Regions from separate parts of the Microbacterium sp. F1-18 genome, predicted to be linked through region 1. Evidence: predicted binding sites of a transcription regulator. Region 1 holds the regulator's gene; each other region holds the start of a gene.
The links. The regulator LexA, encoded in region 1, represses DNA repair genes until DNA is damaged. The targets are predictions, from matches to a motif close to TCGAACANNTGTTCGA.
Positions count from the first base shown of each region.

Region 1 (4,666 bases):
GCGGTCACATCGTCGCGACCTCGCACGAGGAGGACGGCACCGCCGTGCATGCTCACGTGTCCGAGCGCCTCGCCGCCGAGCTCGCACCCTACGCCGTCTGAGTTGCCGCTCGGGTGTATCAGCCCGCCATGTTCAGGGCTCGGGGCACCGGGTCGAGGGCTCAGTCGAGTTCGACCGGCGCGACCCCCGGGGTGTCGAAGCCGAAGACCTGGCCGAGGAATGCCAGCTCGCTTTCGAGCGCGTGCACGATCGTCTCCGTGCGCCGGAACCCGTGGCCCTCGCCCGCGTACAACACGTAGGCATGGGGCACTTCCTGTGCGACGAGAGCGTCGCGGATGGCTTCCGCCTGCGCCGGGGGCACGACGGCGTCCTCGTCGCCCTGCAGAAGCAGCAGCGGCACCCGGAACCGTTCCGGCCGGCTCAGGGGCGACCGCTCGATGTAGACCTGCTCCGCTTCGGGCAGCGGGCCGATGAGCCCGTCGAGGTAGCGCGCCTCGAAGTCATGCGTCTCAGCCGCCAAGGCGCGTGCGTCGCCGACGCCGTACCGCGAGACGCCGGCACCGAACACGTCGGTTCCGACCAGCGCCGCGAGCACGGTCCAGCCGCCCGCGGAGCCGCCCTCGATCGCGAGACGTGACGGGTCGGCGAGTCCGTCGGCGGCGAGCCCTCGGGCAGCGGTCGCGACATCGTCGACGTCCACGACGCCCCACTGGCCCTTCAGTCGTTCGCGGTACGAGCGGCCGTAGCCCGTCGAGCCGCCGTAGTTGACGTCGAGCACGCCGATGCCGCGACTGGTGAAGTAGGCCACCTTGCTGTCCGCCGTACCGCCCACATGCGAGGTCGGACCGCCGTGTACCCACACGAGGTACGGTGGCAGCTCATCGGTCGGCGCTTCGACGTCGGGATTGGTCGGCGGGTAGGCGAAGGCGTGCACGGGGCCGTGCGGGCCTTCGGTCGTCAGCTGACGGGCGTGCGGAATCCATGCCGCATCGACATCGGGAGCGCCGCCGCGCACCGCGGTCGCCTCGCCGCTGTCCAGATCGACGATCCACAGCCCCGTCGCGCCCGGCATCGTGCCGCTGACGAGGGCGCTGCTGCCCGCGACATCCTCGATCTGCAGCCGCGCTGTGGCGGGTACCGGGAGCGGGACGGCGCCACCGTCGCGGTCGATGACGACGAGCTGATCCGATCCGTGCGTGCGGACGGCGACGACGCGGCCGTCATCGAGCGGCGCGTACCAGCGGGTTCCCAGCACCCACAGCCCGCCGCCTGTGTCAGCGTCGGCGGGGGAGATCGGGGCCGGGTTCGCGTCGGCGTCGGGGTCGACGCGGTAGAGGTTCCAGCGCCCGGTCGGCTCGTCGACGACGACGAGCTGGCCATCGGGGGTCCATTCCGGCTGAAGCGCGGCCGTGCTGCCACCGGCGACGTCACGGACCCGGTGCGGGGCGCGGAGGTCGACGACGCGGATGCGGGTGCGGTCCCAGGGCATGTCCGGGTGGTCCCAGGCCACCCAGGCGAGGTGCGAGCCATCGGGTGAGAGGGCGGGCTGGGCGACGAAGTCGCTGCCGCCCGCGAGCTCGGTCACGCCCGAAGCGTGGGCGCCCGTAGCGCCGTCGATGCGCACGATGTGGCGTCCGGGAGTGCCCTCTGAGCGTTCGCGTTCGCGCACCGCGAGCAGGACGCCGCGCTGCCAGCGAAGCCCGCCGTAGTGCGTGCCGCTCTCGTCGGGGGTGAGCGCCTCGGGCTCGCCGCCGGGGCGGAGGCGACGGATGCGCTGGTCGGACTTGTCGACGAAGAACAGATCGCCGTCATCGGAGACCGCCCACGCACCTCCGCCGTACTCGTGGACGCGTGACCGGGCGTTCCAGGGGGCGGGAAGGACGACCTCGACCTCGCCGTCGCCTCGGCGGCGCACGACGGCGACGCGGCCGCCCTCGTCGGGCAGCGACTCGCCCCACCAGACCTCATCGCCGACGAAGCCGGCGCCGTCGAGGCGCAGTGACGACGAGCTCGCCCACGATGCGGTCAGGGGAGAAGGCCAGGAACCGTAGGGCAGTTGCTGCGACATACCGCCACGCTACGCGAGCCGCGGCACCCCGCGGCGAGATGACGGGAGGTGCGCGGCGGCGCGCGGGTCAGACGGCGCGGAGGACGGCGACCACCTTGCCGAGGAGCGTCGCGTCGTCGCCGAGGATCGGCTCGAAGGCGGAGTTGCGGGGGAGGAGCCAGGTGTGACCGTCGCGCTGACGGAGTGTCTTCACGGTCGCCTCGCCGTCGAGCATCGCGGCGACGATCTCTCCGTTGTCGGCTGTCGCCTGTGCGCGCACGACGACCCAGTCGCCGTCGCAGATGGCCGCATCGATCATCGAGTCGCCGACGACCTTGAGCATGAAGAGCTCTCCCTTGCCGACGAGCTGGCGTGGCAGCGGGAAGATCTCCTCGACCTGCTGGTCGGCGGTGATCGGGACCCCGGCCGCGATCCGGCCCACGAGAGGGACCAGGGCGGCGTCGCCGAGAGCGGGCGCCGCATCGGCCGGGTTCTCACCGGCCGTGCCGGGGAGGTCGATCAGGACCTCCATCGCCCGGGTCTTGCCGGGGTCGCGGCGGAGGTAGCCGCTGAGCTCGAGCTGGTTCAGCTGGTGGGTGACGCTCGAGAGCGACTTGAGGCCGACCGCGTCGCCGATCTCGCGCATGCTCGGCGGATAGCCGTTGCGGGCGATCGCGTGCTGGATCACCTCGAGGATCGCGAGCTGCTTGTCGCTCAGATTCTTGCGTCGTCGCGTCTGCGGCTTCTCGCTCATACCGCCGGTCTCCTGTCGTCACGCCCCGTCCCCGACCCGATGTCGGAGGTTCGTGGTGGGCTCTCGCTGTCGAAAAGGTAGCCCGATACGACGGCGACATCACGGAACGCTCCGCGTGTCTCTTCGATCGGTCTCCGATTTCGGTGGGTGGTTGACACCACACAATATCGAAGATACGTTCGGAACCGAAGTTCGCACCCGTCTCTCCCGGCCGAGAGGCGAGGGCGAATCTTCCTACCGCTCCCGAGGAGATGTCATGACCACGATCGATGCCCGCTTCGCACCGGCCCCCCGTACCCGCCTGCGTATGACGCGCCGCGGACGCCGCGTCGTTGCGACGATCGCCGCCCTCCCGGCGGTCGTCGCCATCACTGCGGTCGCACTCTCCGGCGGTGGCGCGCTCGCCTCGAACGACGCAGGGGCGCCCGCGGGCTCGTTCACGACCGTCACCGTGATGTCGGGGGAGTCCCTCTGGTCGATCGCCGAAGAGGTCGCCCCCGCGGCCGACCCCCGCGACGTCGTCGACGCGATCGTCCGACTCAACGCGCTCGGCTCGGGTCAGCTCGAGGCCGGCCAGACGCTGGCCATCCCGCTCGAGTACACGGACGCCAGCTGACGAGCTGCTGCGCGCGGTGAGTCCGCCGAGTTCGGTCACTCGACGACGCGCTGCGGCCTAGCATGGGTGGGATGAGCCCGAGTCTGGATGATCTGCCCCTCAGAGACGATCTGAGAGGCCTCACCCCGTACGGTGCCCCTCAGGCGCCGCTCCCGGTCGCGCTGAACGTCAACGAGAACACGCATCCGGTTCCCGAAGAGGTCGCCGACGACATCCTGGATGCCGTCGCCCGTGCCCTGCGAGATGTCAACCGCTATCCCGATCGAGAGTTCACCCACCTGCGCGAGTCCTTCGCCGAGTACCTGGGCCACGGTCTCACGGCGGATCGGATCTGGGCTGCGAACGGATCGAACGAGGTGCTGCAGCACCTGCTCCAGGCCTTCGGCGGACCGGGCCGCACCGCGATGGGCTTCGGCCCCACCTACTCGATGTACCCGCTGCTGACGCGCGCGACCGGCGCGCAGTACGTCGCGGGGACGCGTGCGCCCGACTTCACGCTCGACGCCGCTTCCGCCGCAGCGCAGGTCGCCGATCTGCGGCCCGACGTCGTCTTCCTCTGCGCCCCGAACAACCCGACCGGCACACCTCTCGGTCTCGACGTCATCGAGGCTGTCTACGACGCGACCGACGGCATCGTGATCGTCGACGAGGCCTACCAGGAGTTCGCGCCGCGCGAGAGCTCTTCCGCTCTGACGCTTCTCGGAGGTCGCGAACGGCTCGTCGTGTCGCGCACGATGAGCAAGGCGTTCGCGTTCGCCGGCGCGCGCGTGGGCTACCTCGCGGCCGACGCCACGCTGATCGACGCCCTGCGTCTCGTGCGCCTGCCGTACCACCTGAGCGGTCTGACGCAGGCGGCGGCGACCGCTGCGCTGTCGCACTCGTCGACGATGCTGCGCATGGTCGACGAGATCGTCGCGCAGCGAGACCGGATGTCGGCGACGCTCGACGCACTCGGCTACCGCGCCTACGAGAGCTGGACGAACTTCGTCCTGTTCGACGGCGTCGACGATCCGCAGCGCACGTGGCAGGCGCTGTACGACCGCGGCATCCTCGTGCGCGACGTGGGCATCCCGCGCAGTCTGCGTGTCAGCGCCGGTACGGAAGACGAGACGACCGCCTTCCTCGAGGCACTGGCCTCGATAGACTCGGAGGCATGACCAGCCCCCGAACGGCCAGCATCCGTCGCGCCACGAGCGAGTCGAGCGTCGAGCTCGAGCTCGACCTCGACGGCACCGGGAGCAGCACGATC
Region 1 is NZ_JBREVD010000001.1:28,985-33,650, reverse strand. It holds gene hflX (GTPase HflX) at 1-101, shown strand, start outside; gene ACU6RU_RS00175 (dipeptidyl-peptidase 5) at 161-2,068, opposite strand; gene lexA (transcriptional repressor LexA) at 2,136-2,801, opposite strand; gene ACU6RU_RS00165 (LysM peptidoglycan-binding domain-containing protein) at 3,058-3,417, shown strand; gene ACU6RU_RS00160 (histidinol-phosphate transaminase) at 3,489-4,574, shown strand; gene hisB (imidazoleglycerol-phosphate dehydratase HisB) at 4,571-4,666, shown strand, end outside.

Region 2 (4,666 bases), 360 kb from region 1:
CGTGCTCGTCGCATCGGAGACCTACCTCTCGGTCGGGGGCGGTTTCATCCGCCGGGCGGGGACGGGCGAGCAATCGCACGCCGATGGTTCGCCGGGCCGGGATGTCGCATGGCCGTACCGCTTCGGCAGTGCCGCAGAGCTGCTGGAGCTGTGCGATCGCGATGGCCTGAGCATCGCCGGGCTGGCGCGCCGCAACGAGGAGGCGCTCCGGCCCGAGGCCGAGGTCGCCGCCGGCCTCGACGCGATCTGGGACGCCATGGCGGGGTGCGTCGAGGCGGGCCTGCGCGCCGAGGGCACATTGCCGGGGATGCTGCGGGTGCGGCGTCGCGCAGGTGCGATGCGCGCGCAGCTCGAAGCGGCCGAGGCCGCCGGTGGGCGCGAGCTCCCGGGGGAGTGGCTCGGCGCTTTCGCGCTCGCCGTCAACGAGGAGAACGCATCGGGGGGACGCGTGGTCACCGCGCCCACGAATGGGGCCGCGGGCATCCTCCCCGCCGTCGCGATGTACTGGTGGCGGTTCGCCGCGGAGTCGCGGCTCGGGTCGGAGGAGCTCGATCGCCGGCGCGGCATCCGGCGGTTTCTGCTGACCGCGACCGCGCTCGGCTCGCTCTTCAAGGCGAACGCGTCGATCTCGGGCGCGGAGGGCGGCTGCCAGGCGGAGGTGGGTTCCGCGTGCGCGATGGCGGCGGGCGGTCTGACGGCAGTCATGGGCGGCAATAGCGCGCAGATCGAGAACGCTGCTGAGATCGCCATGGAGCATCACCTGGGGCTCACGTGCGACCCGGTCGGCGGCCTCGTGCAGATTCCATGCATCGAGCGGAACGCGATCGCCGCGTCGACCGCGGTCACCGCGGCGCGCCTCGCCCTGCGCGGCGATGGGCAGCACTACGTCTCGCTCGACGCCGTCGTCGAGACGATGCGTCAGACCGGGATCGACATGTCGCACAAGTACAAGGAGACGAGCGAAGGCGGTCTCGCCGTCAACGTCGTCGAGTGCTGAGTGGCGCCCATGTGCCCCGCTCGTCGGGGCGCTGTTCGCCGTGCGAGAACCCTTGGCACTCGATGGGGTGGAGTGCTAATCTGTATGCAGTTGAGCCGCTAAGGCTCAACTTTCAGATCTCAACACGAAGCATCAGAGAAGGGAAAGATCGATGGCTACTTACGACCCGTTCCGCGACCTCGACCGCATCGCCTCGAGCCTCTTCGACACGCGCCGCGGCCCCCGTCGCATGCCGATGGACCTCTACCGTGACGGCGACCACTACGTGATGACCGCCGACCTGCCCGGCATCGACCCGGGTTCGGTCGACATCGACGTCGACGGCCAGCTGCTGACGATCCGCGCCGAGCGCACGCTCGCGAGCGGTGACGGTGTGAAGTGGATCACGCGCGAGCGCGAGGCCGCCAGCTTCCTGCGTCAGCTGAACCTCGGTCAGGGCGTCGACACCGAGGGCATCGCCGCGACCTACAACAACGGTGTCCTGACGGTGACGATCCCGGTCAGCGAGAAGGCCAAGCCGCGGAAGGTGGAGGTCACGACCGACGCCGCCGCGCCGGTGGTGCCGATCGAGAACTGATCGACAACTGATCGCGCAGGACCTGCCGAAGCGCATGTCGTGACGCGTTCACGGCGCGCGTCGAGCGCACTGCATGACGGGCGGCCGCAGCCCCTTCGGGGGCGCGGCCGCCCTTTGCGTGTGCACAGCGACGGCAGGGTCTCAGGGTCGTCGCGGACTGACCTCAGAGAGGCAGCGATGCGTCGAGGCAGCGATGCGTCGTGGGGCGCGCTGGCATAGTTTCGCCACGCCTGGGAAAAGTCGTGGTGCGCGCGAGTGCGCGACGCACCGGCTCAGAAGGGTGGTGGTTCGGGTGGCGGTGCCCCGCCAGTTCGACCGCCCCGCGGTGGATCGGTCGTGTCGGTCGGGTCGGTGGTGAAGCAGACCGCGGGCACGGGTACGTCTTCTCGGTAGACCCTGCCGAGGGGTGAGGTCCATTCCAGGACTCCGCCACCAACCTGCCGCACTTCCCATGTCGTGAATTGCTTCATGGAGTGGTGTCTCTGGCACAGGTGGGCGAGGTTGTAGATGTGGGTGTGGCCGCCGAGGGCGTAGTCGATGGTGTGGTCGAGTTCGCACCGGATCGCGGCTCTGCGGCATCCGGGGAACCTGCAGTGCTGGTCGCGTGCGGTGAGGAGTTTCTTCATCGCGATGGTGGGTCGGTAGGTGTCGACCTCGACCGGGGTGCGGGTGACCGGGTCGATGAACAACCGGTCCCACTCGGAGACCTGTCCGGCGAGGTCACGCGCCGTGTCGGCGTCGATCAGTCCGGCACCGACAGCGTCGGCGGGGTGCTCGTCACGGCCTATCAGGGTCTCCGCGGTGAGGGTGACCTGCACGCGCGCCCGGATCGCGCCGAGCCCGCCGGCCCGGTCGGTTCCGTAGGTCGGGTCGACCACCGGTGCTCCGCCGAGGACGAGGTCGCCGAGGATGTCGGCCCGCAGCTGGTCCATGGTTCGGGCGTCTGGCGCCGCATCCTCCCCGGCGGCATCCGCCGCGTCAGCCTCCGGGCTCGCCCCGACCTCATTCGCCCCACCGCAACCACCCGCATCCCGGGCGTCCTTCACCGACTGTCCCATCTGGGTGAGCCGATCGAGCATCCCCGTGGCGATGACGGTGGGGAGGTTGGCGACGAGGTTCGACATCCCGTCGGCCCCGTGGAAGACCCGCACGCACCGCTCCGCCGCCGCAGCCGTGTGCCGCTCCGTGAACGACTGGGGGTGCACCCGCGCCGCCAAAACCTCGAGCGCACCCCGCACCCGAGACGGCACATCCCGCTCGCACACGCCGATCGCCGCTTCCGCGAACGACTCCCACACCTCGTCCGGCAGCCCCGCCCCGACCCGCACGATCACATCGACGTGTCCGCGTTCGATCCGCCGTTCCACCCACGCCTCGAACACGGCGGGGTAGTCGTCGATGACGGTCATCGCATGGTCGATCTCGCCCTGCAACCGCCGATCCGTCAACCGGGCCATCCCCGCGGCCTCGGCCGCAACCGATCGCAGCTCCATGTCGGAGGCCATGCCCCGCACCCCACCGTGCCGGGCCTCCCGCAACGCCGACCGGCCCAGATCGGCCAACGCACGCATCCGCGCGACCTCGCCGGCATGGACAACATCGAGCGCTTCCGCGAACCGCGCAAACGCGAGCACCTGCGCGGGCGCGGCGTCATCGCATCGCACCCCACCCATCTCGCCGCTCGCTGCCATGTTCCCATTGTGGCAGCGGGGTACGACATTCAGGTCGAACTTTTGTGCGACTGTGAGGGCAATTGATGACGGCGCCGCTGGGGAGGAGCAGGCGCCCGGCACTCCGGCCCCGGCGACGCCGCACCCGAACCGAGCCAAGGCCCGTCACGAACCGCCACGCCACCACCCGCCCGAAAGTCACCGGACCGGGCGCCGCAGATCAGGAGAGTCGGCGCAGCTTCGTCGTGAGCTGCTCGAGCTGCTCCAGTTCGTCGGTCGACAGCACCGACATCCGCTCGGCGATCGAACGTCCGTGAGCTGCCGCGAGGCGGCGGAACGCCGAGACGCCTTCGGGTGTCGCGGTGAGCATCGCGCCGCGGCCGTCGGTCGGGTCTCCGCATTTGGTGATGAGCCCGCGCGCGACCATCCGGTCGACGAGCCGCGACACGCTCGGCTGGCTGATGAGCATATTCGCCGTGACGTCGCGCAGCCGCGCACGATGACCGGCGCCACGCACGACGGTCAAGAGCACGTCGTACTCGGCTTGCGTGAGCTCGTCGCCGGCGAAGTCGTTGCTGATGTCGTCGAAGATCTCGTGCTGTGCGCGGAAGAGACTCTCCCACGCTGCCACGGCACGACGACGATCGCTCATGGCGACAACTTTACTGCCCGCCTAAGCTGGTCGGCATGATCCGTCGCAGCCGGGCGGCAGTCGCGGTCGCGGTCCTCATGCTGATCACAGCAGTTTTCGCGCTGGCAGCACCGGCCGCGGCATCCGCCGACGAATCCGCCCATCTCGATGCGTTCGTCTTCGACTCGCTGTCCGTCGACTACACACTCACCCGCGAAGACGACGGGACCGCACGCATGCGCGTCGTCGAGACGTTCGTCGCCGACTTCCCCGATTCGGATCAGAACCGCGGCATGCGGCGACTTCTTCCCGAGACCTACAACGGGCAGCCGCTGCATCCCGAGCTCATCTCGGTCACGGATGAGAACGGCGCGGCCCGGCCCGTCGAGACCGACAGCGAGGACGGCACGCTCGGCATCCTGACGCGAGGCGCTGCCTACCTGCACGGCCGGAACACGTTCGTGTTCACCTACGACCTTGAGAACGTCGTCTGGGACTTCCCCGACACGGGACTCGAGTTCTATTGGGACGTCAACGGCACCGACTGGAACCAGCCGTTCCGTCAGGTGACCGCGACGCTGCATGTCGATCCGACCATCGCGGACTCCCTCGCGGGACGTCAGGCCTGCTACGTCGGTGAGCAGGACAGCACCACCGCGTGCCCGGAGATCACCGCGTCGCCGGATGGCGCCACGATCACCGCGTCGGCGTCCGACCTGGCTCCGCATGAGACCCTCACCCTGGCGGTCGGGTTCGAAGCGGGTGCGTTCGAGACCTACGACACCTCGTTC
Region 2 is NZ_JBREVD010000001.1:385,549-390,214, reverse strand. It holds gene ACU6RU_RS01895 (L-serine ammonia-lyase) at 1-997, shown strand, start outside; gene ACU6RU_RS01890 (Hsp20/alpha crystallin family protein) at 1,149-1,574, shown strand; gene ACU6RU_RS01885 (DUF222 domain-containing protein) at 1,847-3,265, opposite strand; gene ACU6RU_RS01880 (MarR family winged helix-turn-helix transcriptional regulator) at 3,465-3,896, opposite strand; gene ACU6RU_RS01875 (DUF2207 domain-containing protein) at 3,932-4,666, shown strand, end outside.
Region 2: the regulator LexA is predicted to act here: its motif matches at 3,300-3,315, upstream of ACU6RU_RS01885 (DUF222 domain-containing protein).

Region 3 (4,666 bases), on a different contig from region 1:
GGTCGGCCGTCCGGTGTTGGGTCGGCGGCGTTGGCGGTGAAGCACACGGCCGGCGTCGGTACGTCTTCGCGGTAGACCCACCCCAGGGGCGAGGTCCATTCGAGGACCCCGCCGCCGATCTGCCGCACGTCCCATCTCGTGAATTGCTTCATCGAATGGTGCCGCTGGCACAGGTGGGCGAGGTTGTAGATGTGGGTGTGGCCGCCGAGGGCGTAGTCGATGGTGTGGTCGAGTTCGCACCGGATCGCGGCTCTGCGGCATCCGGGGAACCTGCAGTGCTGGTCTCGGGCGGTGAGGAGTTTCTTCATCGCGACGGTGGGCCGGTACGTGTCGATCTCAACCGGGGTGCGGGTGACGGAGTCGATGAACAATCGATCCCATTCGGAGACCTGCGCGGCGAGCTGGCGGGCGGTGTCGGCATCGATCAACCCGGCGCCCACGGCCTCGGCCGGGTGCTCGTCGTCGCCGGTCAGGGTCTGCGCGGTGACGGCGACCTGGACGCGTGCGCGGATCGCCCCGAGCCCACCGGCCCGGTCTGTCCCGTAGGTCGGATCGACCACGGGTGCTCCGCTGAGGACGAGGTCGCCGAGGATGTCAGCCCGCAACTGATCCATCGTCCTCGCATCCGGCACAACCTCCGAACCCGCACCGCCCGCGGCATCCGCGCCCGAACCGCCAGCCCCCGCAGCATCCGCACCCTCCGCCCGGGCGTCCTTGACGGACTGCCCCATCTGCGTCAGCCGGTCAAGCATCCCCGCAGCGATGACGGTGGGAAGGTTGGCGACGAGGTTCGACATCCCGTCGGCCCCGTGGGACACCCGCACGCACCGCTCCGCCGCCGCAGCCGTATGCCGCTCCGTGAACGATCGCGGGTGCACCCGCGCCGCCAACGCGTCCAGCGCGCCCCGTACGCGTGAGGGCACATCCCGCTCGCACACGCCGATCGCAGCCTCCGCGAACTCACCGCGCACCTCGTCCGGCAGCCCCGCCCCGGCCTTCACGACCACATCGACGTGTCCGCGTTCGATCCGCCGCTCCACCCACGCCGCGAACACGGCCGGGTAGTCATCGATGACGGTCATCGCATGGTCGATCTCGCCCTGCAACCGCCGATCCGTCAACCGCGCCATCCCCGCCGCTTCAGCCGCGACCGATCGCAGCTCCATGTCGGACGCCAAGCCCCGCACCCCGTCTCGCCGGGCCTCCCGCAACGCCGACCGCCCCAGGTCAGCCAACGCACGCATCCGCGCAACATCCGCGGCATGCGAGAGATCGAGCGCTTCCGCGTACCTCGCGAACGCGAGCACCTGTGGGGGCGCGGAGTCACCGCATCGCACCTCGCCGCTCCTGTAGTTCGCTGCCATGTTCCCATTGTGGCAGCGAGGTACGACATAGCTATCGAATCTCTGTTCGATCACAAAAGTCAGCGAACGGCGCCACGTGGGGAGGAACCAATGGTCCCACCAGGGCGCCATCCCACCCTCACCATCCCGCGACCCCCACCCCGCGACCCCCACCCCGCGAAACCCACCCCGCACCCGATCTCGCCCGGCAAGGAATTCCGCCTTTTCGCGTCACGATTCGCCATCGCCGGTGTCTCATCAGCATGCACGCTGCGACGAACACGCTCCCGGCGCCTCCGGCGACGAGAAGCCGGACCCGGACCCGGCCCTCCTTCCGACGCGCCGGCGACCGCGCCCGCACCGGCGCCCGCAACCGCCGGCACCAGCTGAACCACTCCCCCGACCAGCCCCACACCCCTACGCACCACTATCCCCGGACCCCGTCCGCGGCATGTCTGAGCACGATCACCTTCCGGTCAGCCGCGTGTCCGATCGGTCGCATACGAACCCGCCGAAGCAGCACTCCTGCCGGAGCGATCCGCCCGGCCACGGTCGAGATCAGCGGCGCGACCGTGCGGGTCACTTGGGGTTGGTCGAGCACCCGCGAACACTCGTGGCATCGCCGCGATGTCGGGTTCGTGTGCTCGTCGCGCGCTGCGGACGGCGACAGCGCCACGGCCCGCCTCATTCTCATCACCGACAAGTCGCGCGGCGACGCGGTGATCGCCACTCTCGCCTGCGACGGCTTCTCACCCGAGGTCTACGCGGCTCTCACCCGTCATCTGCGCAACGTCGAGGCGATCGGCGATGCCGAACGATCCGACCCGTTCGCTCGGCTGGGCGCGGGACCATCCGCCGACCCCCTCACGTCATCATGAGCGCCGGATCGCACCGCCTGAGACTGGCGTCTCCCGACGACGGCGAGCCGCGCACACCGACCGCCGCAGCGTCCGATGACGAGCTCGTCGAGCGCGCCCGGAATCATGATGAACGCGCCTACGGCGAGCTCTGGCTGCGCCACTCGGCCGCCGCTCACGCCGTCGCTCGCGCATACTCGTCGCTCGATCCCGATGATGTCGTCGCTGAGGCGTTCGCCCGCATCCTGTCTGCCATCCGGCGCGGTGGCGGGCCTTCGATGGGGTTCCGACCGTACCTGTTGACGTCGGTCCGCAACGTCGCCCACAAGTGGGGCGCGCAGCAGCAGCAGGTGTACGCCACCGACCTGGAGGATGCCGCCGACGAGACGGCTCCCGACGCCGAATGGTCGACGATCGCGGGCTTCGACTCGAGCGCTGTCGCGTCGGCGTTCGCGACCCTCCCCACCCGCTGGCAGGAAGCCCTCTGGTACAGCGAGGTCGACGGTCTGAAGCCGCGCCAGTTCGCACCGCTGCTCGGTCTCGCCCCGAACGCAGCATCCGCTCTTGTCGTGCGCGCACGGCGCGGTTTCCGCGATGCGTGGGTGTCGGCGCAGCTCCGCCGCGCCGACAACGAGGAGTGCCGCGAGACCCTCGAACTGCTCGGGGCGCATTCGCGATCGGGCCTGTCGCGGCGCGACACGCGGCGCGTCGAGCAGCACCTCTCGACGTGCGAGGGATGCGCGCTCGCCTGGGTCGAGGCACGCGACGTCTCATCGCGGCTGGCGCTCGTGCTCGTTCCCCTCGTGGTCGGCATCCCGGCTGCCGCGTCGTACACGGCGTGGACGCAGTCGGGTGCTGCACAGGTCGCGACCTTCGCCCTCGGCCCCGCAGGCGCGACGGGCGCGACCGGCGGCACCGGCGCCGGCATCACCACCGGCACCCCGCGCGGCACCACCACGGGCGCACCGACCTCACGACGAGCCGCACGATCCGCCACGCGGTCGGGATGGCGTCGTCCCCTGTTCGTCGTCGTCGCTGCCGTCGCCGCGGCGGGAACGGCGATCGCCGTCACGCTGCCGCTCACCGAATCGACGACCGCTCCCCCGCGGGCGACCGAGTCAGAGCCGCACCTGCACCGCACATCGTCCGACGCGCGCGCGGCCGGCGCTGTGTCTGAGAGCCCGACCTCCGAGGCGCCCCCGGTCGCCGAACCGCCTGCGCAGCCGCCGCGCGACGCGACCCCTGACGCGCACGAGCGCTCTGCGCCCAGCCCTCGCCTCATCCCCGCGCCGAACGCTCCCTCGGTCCCGAGCTCGCCTCGACCGCAGGCAGACGCTACGGCTTCACCGAACTCTCCCGTCGATACCGGCACCTCGGAGCACACCCCGACCCCCACCCCGACGCCGAACCCCACCCCGACTCCCGGCACCTCGCAGCCGCCCGTCGTCACCGCGCCCGCCGCGCCGACGATGACGGTCGACAGCAGCGCCGGGCCGAGCGTCTACCCGCTGATCTCGGGCACGGCGACCCCCGGCGCGGTCGTCGAGGTCATCGACGAGAACGGCACGGTCTGGGCCCGCACCGAGGCAGACGCCGACGGCGCGTGGACGGCATCCGACCTCTCGGGCGGACGCGACCAGACGGATGCCGCGGCCTACCTGCCCCCGGGCCGGCATGCGCTGTCGGCACGGCAGCGCGTCGACGGGCAGCTCTCGTCGCTCTGCCCGCCCGCCGCTGTGACGGTGTCGCCGCCACCGACGTTCACCGCTCCCCTCGCGAGCTCGTCGGTGCCGGCATCCGGGTTCGACATCGGCGTGACGGGTCAGCCGAACCTGGTCGTCCAGCGCGCCCGTGTCGGCGACGCCGCGCCCTGGCGCGGCGAGCAGATGCGCCTCGACGCCGACGGGATCTTCGTGGGGCGATACATGGTGCCATCGCCCGGCCCGGTGACGCTCGCGGTGCGATACATCGATCCCGCCACGGGCCGCTTCGGTCCGCCGTCGTTCGTGTCGTTCACCACGTTCTGATCGGCGGCCGCGACCGGATTCCGCACCCCGGCCCGCTCGATCAGGACGCGCCGACGTTGCCGGTGAGGCGTCCGTGCAGAGCGGATGCCGTGGCGTTGAGCCCCTCGATCGTCACGGTCTTGCCGTGCCGCTCGTACTTGTTCACGACCGCGTCGAGCGCGGCGACCGTCGAGGCGTCCCAGACGTGCGACCGACTCATGTCGATGATGATGCGCGCGGGGTCGTCGGTGTGGGCGAACTGCGTGGTCAGGTCGTTGCTCGAGGCGAAGAAGAGTTCGCCGTCGACGTCGTAACGTGCTACCGGCTCGCCCTCGTCCGAGGTGACGGTTCGGGTGACCGTGACGAAGTGCGCGACGCGACGGGCGAACATCACCATCGCAGCGATGACGCCGAGGATGACGCCGACGGCGAGGTTGTGGGTCCACACCGTGGCGACGAC
Region 3 is NZ_JBREVD010000006.1:48,311-52,976, reverse strand. It holds gene ACU6RU_RS15295 (DUF222 domain-containing protein) at 1-1,364, opposite strand, end outside; gene ACU6RU_RS15290 (hypothetical protein) at 1,916-2,221, shown strand; gene ACU6RU_RS15285 (sigma-70 family RNA polymerase sigma factor) at 2,218-4,227, shown strand; gene ACU6RU_RS15280 (SulP family inorganic anion transporter) at 4,268-4,666, opposite strand, start outside.
Region 3: the regulator LexA is predicted to act here: its motif matches at 1,399-1,414, upstream of ACU6RU_RS15295 (DUF222 domain-containing protein).

Region 4 (4,666 bases), on a different contig from region 1:
TCTGTCGGGAGCGGGGTGCCGACGCGCATCGATCAGGGGTGGTCTGCGGACGGGGAGGAACATGCGCAACTACCGAGTGACCCACATCTACGACGCAGCCGACGGCTGGCAACAGGTGCGGCCCTTCGTGCTGACCGCTGACATCCGCGATGAACTCATACGGGACGGATGCACGATGGTGCGAGTCCGTTCGGGGCTCGGGCATCGCAAGCTCTCGCTCATCCGGGTGCGAGACCTGCACTGAGGTGCCCAGATCACTGCGGAATAGGGGTCCAGCCGAGCACGATCGCCGTAAGTGTTACTGCTCCTCGTGCTTCCCGTTGCTCTGGAGGTCACGAGTGAATCGCTCCTCTCGCGGGTGATCGGTTCGTCGACGACCGGGTCGAGAAGAAGCGTCCGACCGTGAGCGTCGAGCTGGACGCCCGCCATCTTCAGACGACGTGCGAGTGCGCTGCGGAGGCCCCGTCGAGTGCCACGCGGCCGGGAAGCACGGGATTAGCCATGCTCCTCGAGCTGACCGAGGCGCAGGTAGCGACCCACCCGTGTCAGAAGGGCGGTGGCTCGTGCCTGCTCGCCTCGGGTGGTGGCGCGGCGCCAGTGTCGGGAACGAAACAGACCGACGGAACCGGAACATCTTCGCGGTAGACCCGGCCCAGGGGCGAGGTCCATTCCATGACCCCGCCGCCGATCTGTCTGACTTCCCACCGGGTGAATTGCTTCATCGAATGGTGTCGCTGACACAGGTGGGCAAGGTTGAAGATGTGGGTGTGCCCACCGAGGGCGTAGTCGATGGTGTGGTCGAGTTCGCACCGGATCGCGGCCCGGCGGCATCCGGGGAATCGGCAGTGTTGATCTCTTGCCTTGAGCAGTCTGCTCATCGCCGCGGGCGGCCGGTAGGTGTCGACCTCGACCGGGGTGCGGGTGATGGGGTCGATGAAGAGCCGGTTCCACATCCTGGCGCGGCCGGCGAGTCTGCGGGCGGTGTCGGCGTCGATGAGCGAGGCGCCCACCAGTTCGGCGGGGGCCTCGTCGGCGCCGGTCACCGTCTCGGACCTCAGCGTCACCTGGACCTGCGCCCGGATCGCACCCAGTGGCCCCGCGGCGTCGCTGCCGTACGTGGGATCGACGACCGGGGCGCCGCCCAGCAGCAGGTCGCCGAGGATGTCGGCGCGGAGCTGATCCATCGTGCGGACGTCGGGTGCAGAATCCTCCACCGGCGCCCCACCGGCGGCGGCGCGTGCGTCTTTGACGGACTGCGCCATGGAGGTGAGGCGGTCGTGGATGCCTGCGGCGATGACCGTCGGCAGGGTGGCGCTGAGTTCGGACATGCCGTCGGTGCCGTGGGTCACCCAGACGCCTCGCTTCGCCGCGGCGCTGCGGTGCCGCTCGGCGAAGGACTCGGACCCCATCCGGGCGGCGAGGTTGCGGAGCGGTTCGCGCACCCGGGAGGCGATATCGCGCTCGCAGATCGAGATCGCCTGCTGCGCGTAGTCGTCGCGGATGTCGTCGGCGAGGCCGCATCCCATCCGGACGACGACGTCGACGTGCTCGCGCGTGATGCGCTGCTGCTCCCATGCCTCGAAGACAGCGGGATAGTCGTCGACGATGGTCAGCGCGTGGTCGATCTCGCTCTGCGCGCGGCGGTCGTGCGACCGCCTCACCCCGGCGATCTCGGCGGCAATCGAGCGCATCTCCATGTCTGACCCCATGCCGCGCGGCCGCTCGCCCGAGCGCGCAGCCTGGCGCAGAGCGCTGCGTCCCGCCTCGGCGAGCGCACGGGTCATCGCGATGTGCGCGGCGTGGAGCAGGTCGTCTGCCTCGGACACCCGATCGACGATGCCCGCGTACGGCGAGTTCGACGAGCCGGAACCCGGTTCGTACGAGCTTTCGCCGTTCGATGTCATGTTCCCATTATTGCCAGGAGGTCAGACATTCACCTCGAATATCCGTACATCTGTGGAGAACTATTCTGCCGCTCGGTTGGGGAGGAATGGACTGCCACGGCCGCTAGAACCGGACGCTCACTGCGACGACCTGCCGGTGGACATCTGCACCAGGTCGAACGCCCAGCCCTGTGACATAGCGATCGAAATCGCAGTTATGGTCACGACGGCGGCCAGGCTGCCCCACGAGGTATTCGCGAACTGGAGGGCCCGCTTGGCGAGGAACGGGCTGGGCACACTCACGCGGGTGAATCGGAGGAACGCGAGCCAGTCGAAGACGGTCGCTGCGGCAAGGAACACAAGGATTGCGGCGGACGCGGCGCCAAGGAGGAGGAAGACGAGGAAGTAAGCCGCGAGCGGGCCAAAGGTCTCGAGAAGTGCCGCTACCTGAGCACCGACGGTCCCGAGCGAGCGCACCCATTCGGGTCCCGCGCCGTCCGGGATGGCCTGTTTTGTTGCGGCATCGATAGCGGCCAACGACAGGGCGCCTCCTCGCGTGTTGTACACACCTACCCACGCCACTGCCACGGTCGCAAGAGCGATGACGGTGTTGATCAGAGCGAACACCGCTTGACGTGGGATCCGCTGGAAATCACGCACTGTCATCCGCAACGCATATACCGTTCCGAATACCAGTGCCAATGACGCCCCGATAGTGATGGCGAGCACGTAGGGGTGTAGATGTAGGAAGAGCACCGCCGACACGATCGCGGCTATCGCCGCTCCGACGATCAACTCGGATGTGTCGGAGGATGAGCCCGAGGTGGATCGGCTTCGCTGCGCACCACCGCTCAATGCCCTCGATGCGTTCGCCTGTACCTGAATGACGGTGACGGTCGTGATGGTTGAGGTGTTGACCACCGAGTGGGCGGGCCGCTTCACTCTCTCGATCAAGAGTTGGATAAGCAGCACCACGACGCCTGACACGACGCCGATGCTGATCTGGCCTAACCAGGACGTACTGTCCACGTGGAACCCTTCCGGTGAATGCTGCCTGTCGCGTTGGCTTGGGTGCGCGTCATGCGAAAGGCCCACGTAACGGGAGCATCGATATGCATCCATCGCGCCTGCCGGACGCGGGGAACCGCGACGGCAGGGCGCCGCATATCGTCGCATGACGTTTCCCGGCGTCGCGGCGACCGCCAGGAGGGCTCGTCGAGTGCCGCATCCGGTCCACGTGGTTCGCGATATGCCTCAGATGTCGCTCGAGCGGTAGTAAGGACGCGGTTTGAGTGGGCGGCGCGCGATGCGCGCCATGAGGATGTGTGATGAAGACGGCCGGTGATCGAGGTGCGCCGATTTCACTCATTCGGATGTATGATCTGCCCCGCACTGACCGCGGTCGCTAGGGTGGCGTCGCGGGGTCATTCGGTCGCTTTCGGCGGACTCGGCACTACCCGCTCGAGCCTGGCGGTGACTGATTGGACGTGATGCGACGGAGTGCGGCGCGAAGACCGCGCCGCGTGTTCGTCGCGACCGTCGGGTGCGTCACTCTTGCGCTGACGATGACCGCGTGTTCGCAGGGCCGCATCGACCCCCAGGAGTACGCCCCGTACACGGTGGCGCAGCGCGCGGATGCCGAGGCAGCCGCCGAAGCGGCGCTTTCACGTGCCGCGGATGGGGCGGTGCTGACCGAGCAGACGATGGATGGCTGTTCGCAGGGGCAGAAGAACTGGTGGGTCCAGGACGGCAGCGCGTGGACCTGCGCGCGTTCCCTGCAATGGGTCGTGGCCGCTGCGAGCGGTGACCCGGCAGAGGTGATTGCCGGATATCGAGCTCACCTCGCGGAGGCGGGCTGCATGCTCGACGAAGCGTCTTTCGGGATGGTCGAAAGCTACTGGGCGGACTATGGGGTGGCGGGTCAGAACGGGAACGGTGACCCCTACACGGTCGACGACCTGCCCTCGGCGTCGGCTACGTGCGACAACCGGCAGGTGGGTATCGACTTCCGCACGCCCGGGGGCGTGGAGCTCACTTCGCTGCCGAGGTCGCCTTTGCTGGTCGTCGAGTGCGAACCGTTCAACCTGCAAGCCGTGAGCGACGCGGGAACGCCCCTGGTCGCCGTGCTCGGCACCATTCGCAGCTAACACTCCGTTGACTGGACGGGCGAGATCAGCGGGAAGGAAGAGGATGACGCGCAGTCTGACTCCTCGCCCGGCTGGTGCGCCTGCCACAGCGGAAGCGACTGCGACTGCCCGGGCGGATAGGGGCATCACCGGGTGACAGCCACGTGCCCGTTCGGTCAGCGCTTGCGGCGGCTGCGGCGTCGGCCGTAGGCGGCGGCCGTCGCGATCGCGGCGACGGCGAGCGACGCGGCGATGAAGAAGACGGTGGTGTCCACGGTGGCTCCTCATGATCGTCGGGTGCATGCCACGCTACGCGGAAGGCGGATGCCGCGAGCGGCTCGGTGGCGCCGAAACCTCAGTGCCGGCGCAACCCAACCGGTAGCCGATACGAGTGGGAGCCCAGGGTTCACTCAGGCCTCCTGTGCGGACGGCGAGGGAGGCGTATCGTCGCCTTTTGTCGGGAGCGGGGTGCCGGCGCGCATCGATCAGGGGCGGTCTGCGGACGGGGAGGAACCATGCGCAAGTATCGAGTGACTCACATCTACGACGCAGCCGATGGCTGGCGCCAGGTGCAGCCCTTCATCCTGACCGCTGACATTCGCGATGAACTCGTGCAGGGCGGATGCAGCATGGTGCGAGTCCGCTCAGGGCTCACGC
Region 4 is NZ_JBREVD010000006.1:23,977-28,642, forward strand. It holds gene ACU6RU_RS15175 (alternative tryptophan synthase beta-subunit) at 62-244, shown strand; gene ACU6RU_RS15180 (DUF222 domain-containing protein) at 546-1,904, opposite strand; gene ACU6RU_RS15185 (hypothetical protein) at 2,022-2,912, opposite strand; gene ACU6RU_RS15190 (hypothetical protein) at 3,407-4,030, shown strand; gene ACU6RU_RS15195 (hypothetical protein) at 4,525-4,666, shown strand, end outside.
Region 4: the regulator LexA is predicted to act here: its motif matches at 1,939-1,954, upstream of ACU6RU_RS15180 (DUF222 domain-containing protein).